DNA from 2 places in the Arthrobacter sp. NPDC058127 genome. Region 1 is predicted to be linked to the other one. Evidence: predicted binding sites of a transcription regulator. Region 1 holds the regulator's gene; the other holds the start of a gene.
What was found. Region 1 encodes Rex, which represses fermentation and respiration genes when NADH is low (regulators of the CRP and FNR family bind a similar motif). Its sites were predicted from a motif close to CTTGTGAANNNNTTCACAAG; they were not measured.
Positions count from the first base shown of each region.

Region 2: rhaI (L-rhamnose isomerase) is a predicted target of Rex. The motif match lies at 1,691-1,710, and genes of this name have one in related genera.

Region 1 is NZ_JBHVTT010000002.1:42,217-45,566, reverse strand. It holds gene ACFVTG_RS03545 (hypothetical protein) at 1-92, shown strand, start outside; gene ACFVTG_RS03540 (hypothetical protein) at 327-1,103, shown strand; gene ACFVTG_RS03535 (redox-sensing transcriptional repressor Rex) at 1,169-1,876, opposite strand; gene ACFVTG_RS03530 (glutaredoxin family protein) at 1,928-2,182, opposite strand; gene ACFVTG_RS03525 (HAD-IB family hydrolase) at 2,259-3,077, shown strand; gene ACFVTG_RS03520 (30S ribosomal protein bS22) at 3,274-3,350, opposite strand, start outside.
Region 2 is NZ_JBHVTT010000001.1:121,559-124,908, forward strand. It holds gene ACFVTG_RS00610 (TetR/AcrR family transcriptional regulator) at 1-568, shown strand, start outside; gene ACFVTG_RS00615 (LacI family DNA-binding transcriptional regulator) at 565-1,581, opposite strand; gene rhaI (L-rhamnose isomerase) at 1,794-2,960, shown strand; gene ACFVTG_RS00625 (bifunctional aldolase/short-chain dehydrogenase) at 2,964-3,350, shown strand, end outside.

The DNA.
Region 1 (3,350 bases):
TTACCCTTAACCTCAACTTCATCGGATCGGCGGTAGCCGTCGCGGCTACGGTCTTGATGTGGCTTCCGGAGTCCCGGAAGCACTTCGTATAGGAACAACGCAGCACATATGGCTGAAGGCCGCGGCAGGTCCCGAGAGGACCCCGCGGCCTTCCCTTTGTCCCCGCGCGATTCGCGGGAGATCCGCCGAACCTTGTTCAGCGAGAATTCTTACCGCGAATCATCACCAGCACTGTGCCTCCGGGGTACGGTGGAATTAAGCCGAGCTGGGGGCAGGGCACGTTGCACCCGGCAGCCGTATCTGCAGTCGACACGCAAAGGAATGCCATGAGCACCCCTCCGTACCCACCGTCCACTCCGGGCGAAAATCCCACACCTGAGCAGCCGAAATACGGCCAGCAGACACCCCAGCAGGGTCAGCAGCCGCAATACGGCCAGCAGGCTCCGCAGTATGGGCAGCAGACACCGCAGCAGGGTCAGCCGTCACCTTACGGCCAGCCGTCCGCGCCGCAGTACGGGCAGCAGGCTCCGCAGTACGGGCAGCAGGCACCTCAGCAGCCGCAGTACGGCCAGCCTTCCGTCCCGCAGTACGGGCAGGGCGGCCCCGTCGCTTGGCCCAGCCAGCAGCCCGCTGCCACGTCCGGAGTCCCCCAGCTGGTCAACATCTCCTTCTGGCTCATACTTGCCGCTGGTTTGCTGACCTTGATCGGCATTCCCTTCACCATCGCTACGCTGAACTCGCCGGCAGGCAAGAACATGCTCGATCAGGCGTTGTCGGCACAAGGAAGCAACGCATCTGGCATTGACACCAGCACCTTCATCAGCATTTTGATCACCGTCCTGGTTATTTTCTCGGTGATTTTTGCCGGACTCTACGCACTGGTTGCGTTCAAGGTCCGCCAGGGCAAGAACTGGGCCCGGATCCTGGGCACGGTCTTTGCGGCGATTTCCCTGCTCGGCCTGACCCAGATCGGCATGGGCACCATCACCATCCTCCTGGGCGTCGCCGCGATCGTGCTGTTGTACCTGCCGGCCTCGGCGCCGTATTTCCGGAAGGCCCAGCCGTTCGCGAACCCCTACGGCCAGGCGCCGTACGGCCGTTAGGCCACGCGGCGTACGGTCCACGGCCCACCGCCAAGAACAAACAACGGGCGCAGACCCGGCTCGGCCTAAATGGCCTGGCCCGGGGTCTGCGCCCGTTGTGCGTGATACGCCAGGATCTGAAGCTCAGTGGCCATATCCACCTTTCGCAGATTCACGTACGGCGGAACCTGCAGGAGGACGGGCGCAAAGCTGAGGATGCTGCGGATACCCGCGCTGATCACGCGGTCGCAAACGTCCTGCGCCACCGCGGCCGGGAGGGCCAGCACAACCATGTTGGTGCCGGTCCGCTGAAGGACCGTTTCAAGATTGGCGGCGTCGCTGACCCGCAGCCAGCCCACTTCGTTCCCGATGACCATAGGATCGGCATCAAGGATCGCCACCACGTCGAAACCGCGCGACTCGAATCCGCCGTAGCGCGCCAACGCCTTTCCAAGGTTGCCCGCGCCCACAATGGCCACTTTCCAGTCGTGGGTCAAGCCGAGCGCCGCCGCGATGTGGCGGCTCAGGTACTGGACCTCGTATCCCACGCCGCGCGTTCCATAGGAGCCGACGTAGGAGAGGTCCTTGCGCAACGTGGACGAACTGACTCCCGACGCCTCGGCCAACGCCTCGGAGGAAACCCGTTCCACGCCTTCGCCCAGCAGGGAGTTCAGAGCGCGCAGGTAAAGCGTCATCCGGGCCACAGCCGCGGGTGGTATCTGCTTCGCGGCAGAGTCCTTGTCCCCGGATACAGCTTCGGCGGACGGTTCCAGCGCAGTCACGTTCTTCTCCATTGCGTCGCTTTGTTTTCCCACTCTATTGCCAACAAAGCACTGCACGCATGTTCAGGCTGCGATGGCCTTCTTCAGGACCCGAACCAATCGTGCCTCATCGATTTTCCAGAAATCCCGTTGGATACCGTCCACGAATACCACCGGGATCTCCTCGGCGTAGCGCTCGCGCAGTACAGGGTCGGTGTCAATCGATTGTTCCGTCCACGTGAGCCCAAGGCTTGAGGTCACGCGTTCGACGGCGTCACGCGCCGCGGCGCAGAGGTGGCAGTCAGCTTTGGTGAGGAGTACGACGTCGGGATTTGGCATGGTTCAAAGGTATCGCTTTAGCGTCGGCACAGCCGTGCGAACGGCAGGAGGCCGGGCGATTGACTAGACTCATGGCATGCCCGTCGAGAAGAACGCCGTTGTGGCCACCGCGCCGGCCGCAACGCAGCAGCACGGCGAGGCCGCATTCTTCGACGTCGACAACACCCTCATGAAGGGCGCCAGCCTCTTCCACGTCGCGCGGAAGATGTACGAACGCAAGGCCTTCACCCTTTCCCAAGCCGCGGGCTTCGCCTGGAAGCAATTCAAGTTCGTGCTACGGGGCGAAAAGATGGAGGACGTCCATTCCGTCCGGGATTCCGCGCTCGTCCTCGCGGCGGGGATCAAGGTATCCGACATCAAGGAACTGGGCGAAGAAGTCTACGACGAGATGATCGAGTCGCGGATCTGGCCTGGTACCAAGGCCCTGGCGGAACAGCACCTGCGGGTTGGCCGCAAGGTCTGGCTCGTAACCGCCACACCCATCGAAGTCGCCACCGTCATCTCCACGCGCCTCGGCCTCACAGGCGCCCTAGGTACCGTGGGCGAAGTTGAAGATGGCGCCTACACGGGCCGGCTCGTGGGCGAGATCCTCCACGGTCCAGCCAAAGCCGTGGCTGTGCAGCGCGTAGCGGACGAAGAAGGCCTGGACCTCAAGCGGTGCTGGGCGTACAGCGATTCACATAACGACATCCCGCTGCTCACTTTGGTGGGCCACCCGGTGTGCATCAATCCCGACGCCGGGCTGCGCCGCCATGCGCGCGAGAACAACTGGCCGGTTTATGACTTCCGTTCCGGCCGCCGGGCAGCCACGCTCGGCCTCAAAGCCGCGACTGTCGGAGGCGCCGTCTACGGTTTGTGGCGGGGTTTCTCCAAGTTCCGCAGCCCGAGGGGCTAACCCCAGCAACCCTCGCTCACATATAGCCGCCGAACGCCCGACATACGTGAGCGAGCGTCCGCCGATACAACCGACATACGTGAGCGAGCGTCCGCCGATACAACCGACATACGTGAGCGAGCGTCACAGGGGGCGTACACGCAAAAATGCCCGCCGCCTCGAGAGGCAACGGGCATTCACGCTGTAGGAAGTATCTCTACTTCTTATTGCGACGCTGGTGGCGGGTCTTACGAAGCAGTTTGCGGTGCTTCTTCTTGGCCATACGCTTGCGGC
Region 2 (3,350 bases), on a different contig from region 1:
CAGCAGGGGGATAGAGGGTGCCACGATGCGCGAGATAGCAACGGAGGCAGGCTTTGCCAACGGTGCCCTCAAGCCGTATTTCCCTACGAAAGACGATCTCTTGACGTTTGCTTTCGGCCACGTCTTCAACCAGACGAACACCCGAATGAGCGATTCCACGGCCGGCCAGCGGGGCCTGTCTGCATTGCGCAGCTATTGCCACGAAATTTTGCCGCTCGACGCCGAGAGGCTCAACGAGGCGCGAATCGCGATCGCCTTCTGGCAGCGCGCACTGACGGACCCGGCGAAGGCCGCCTTGCATGATTCCTCGATGGAGCAATGGCGTGAGGCACTATTCGACAAGCTCGGTGAAGCCAGGGAACTTGGCGAACTGAGGGAGGGGCTGAACGACGACGACATCGTTGGCGGGATCATGACGTTCGCGCTCGGTGCCCAAATCACGGCCACGCTGACGCCGGAACACCACTCAGCGGATCAGCTGCGGTCCCAACTGGAGACTTATATATCGCTCATTTCATCCGAAAAAGGCGATCTCGTGCCGACGGCCGGATCGAAAGGATCCGCCTAGCGGCGCAGGGTGCTCTGCCTCGCCACGAGTTCCGGCGTGAACACCACTTGGCTGTGGACGTGACCGGGTTCGTCGTCGATTTCGTCGAAGAGGAGCTGTGCGGCACGCTCGCCGATCAGCTGCCTCGGCTGACTGATGGAGGTGAGCGGGATGCTCGACTGCGAGGCAAAATCGATGTCGTCAAACCCAACGATGGCGACGTCCTCGGGCACGCGGAGCCCGTTCGCGGCGAAGGATTGCAAGAGACCAAGAGCCAATTGATCGTTGGCGGCAAACACGGCGTCCGGGCGCTTGTCGGACTGGAGATTGGACATTAGGTCTCCAATCCGGCGCCCGCGTTCAAATTTCAGATCCGGCGTTTCGAAGAGCTGAAGCGGGACCCCAGCACGTGCTGCCGCATCGGCGGCTCCCCGATAGCGGTCCTCGACCTGCTGCAGCGTGAAAGGGCCGCCGACGAATGCAGGGCGTACCGAACCGACGCTGACGAGATGATCCAGGGCCGTGGCGCCGCCGGCAACGTCGTCCACTGATACCGAGCAGAACTGATCCGTGCTTGCGAGCCTGTCGACGAGTACTGAGGGGATGCCCCGATCGCGCATTCTTTCGAGCCGCTGAAGAACTTGTCCGAACGGAGTGATCAAAACGCCTTGGACGCGTTGCTGCTCGAACAGGTCCAGATATGCCTGCTCTCGGCCGGCGTCTTCGGCACTGTTGGCCAGGATCAGGGAGTGCTTGTGGTCTTCGGCGACGTTTTCAGCGCCCAAAGCGACATCGGTGAAGAAGGGGTTGCGCACGTCCAGCACAAGCATGCCGAGGCTCCTGGTGGATCCTGAACGCAGCGAGCGGGCTGATTCGTTGCGCACGAACCCCAGTTCCTCGATGGCAGCCAGAACGCGGGTTCGCTTGTCGAAGGACACCTGGTCCGGCCGGTTGAGGACATTCGAAACCGTACCGACCGAAACTCTCGCAAGGGCAGCGACGTCTGTCAGCTTTGCTCCCGGGCCGCTTGGCACGCTCAACCTCCCAATTGATGAATCGAATCAAATCGCTTCATCAATATTACGTGGTTCGACTGGCAATCTCCGGGATTGACTGTTGACACGCCATGGAAGCAGGCCCTACCGTGTGAATAGGTTCTTGAATGAATCGATTCAAGACGGTTTCGATTCAAGGAAGAAAAGCATTGCTGTTCGAAGACGACGCACAGGCAACAGAAGGAACAATCATGAACACCACGGAAACGGCCCTGGGCCGCCTCGGGGAACTGGCCATCGAGGTCCCGTCCTGGGCCTACGGCAATTCGGGCACACGGTTCAAGGTGTTCGGTACGCCCGGCACCCCGCGGACCATCCAGGAGAAGCTGGCTGACGCCGCGAAAGTCCACGAACTGACGGGCCTTGCACCGACTGTTGCACTGCACATCCCGTGGGACAAGGTGGACGATTACTCCGCCCTCCGCGAGTACGCGGCGGACCTTGGCATCGGACTGGGGACCATCAACTCGAACACGTTCCAGGACGACGAATACAAGTACGGCTCCCTGACGTCCTCCGATTCGGCGGTGCGTCGCCGGGCGATCGATCACCACCTGGAGTGCATCGAGATCATGCATGCCACGGGCTCCCGGGACCTGAAGGTCTGGCTGGCTGACGGCACCAACTATCCGGGCCAGGATGACATGCGCGGCCGCCAGGACCGCCTCGCGGAATCCCTCCAGGAGATCTACGCGGGCCTTGGGGATAGCCAGCGCCTGGTGCTGGAGTACAAGTTCTTCGAGCCGGCTTTCTATCACACCGACGTTCCGGACTGGGGCACGTCCTATGCACAGACGCTGGCTCTGGGGGAGAAGGCCTTCGTCTGCCTGGACACCGGCCACCATGCCCCGGGCACGAACATCGAGTTCATCGTGATGCAGCTGTTGCGCCTGGGCAAGCTGGGTTCCTTCGATTTCAACTCGCGCTTCTATGCCGACGATGACCTGATCGTCGGGGCCGCGGATCCTTTCCAGTTGTTCCGCATCATGCACGAGGTCATCCGCGGCGGCGGATTCGGAAAGGATTCGGGCGTCGCCTTGATGCTGGACCAGTGCCACAACCTGGAGGAGAAGATCCCGGGCCAGATCCGCTCCGTGCTCAACGTCCAGGAAATGACGGCCCGGGCACTGCTCATCGACACGGACGCGCTCACCGAGGCGCAGCGTGAAGGCGACGTCCTTGCCGCGAACGGCATTTTCAACGATGCCTTCTATACCGATGTCCGGCCGGTCCTGGCCGGGTGGCGCGAATCGCGCGGCCTGCCCGCGGACCCGATGACCGCGTTCAAGGCCAGCGGCTACCAGAAGAAGATCAACGAGGACCGCGTGGGCGGCCAGCAAGCCGGATGGGGCGCATAGAAAATGACTAACAAGACTGTTGAACAGCTGATCACCCGTTCCAACCGCCTGGGCGCGGATAAGCGGAACACCAACTTCGCCGGAGGGAACACCTCCGCGAAGGGCACGGAAAAGGACCCCGTCACCGGGGAAGACGTGGAGCTGTTGTGGGTCAAGGGTTCCGGCGGGGACCTGGGAACCCTGAAGGCGGACAACCTGGCGGTGCTGCGGCTGGACCGGCTGCAGGCACTCAAGGCCGTCTACCCCGGCGTCGAGCGCGAAGACGACATGGTGGCCGCCTTCGATTACTGCCTGCACGGCAAGGGCGGCGCCGCGCCCTCGATCGATACCGCCATGCACGGACTCGTGGACGCCGCGCACGTGGACCACCTGCACCCGGACTCCGGCATC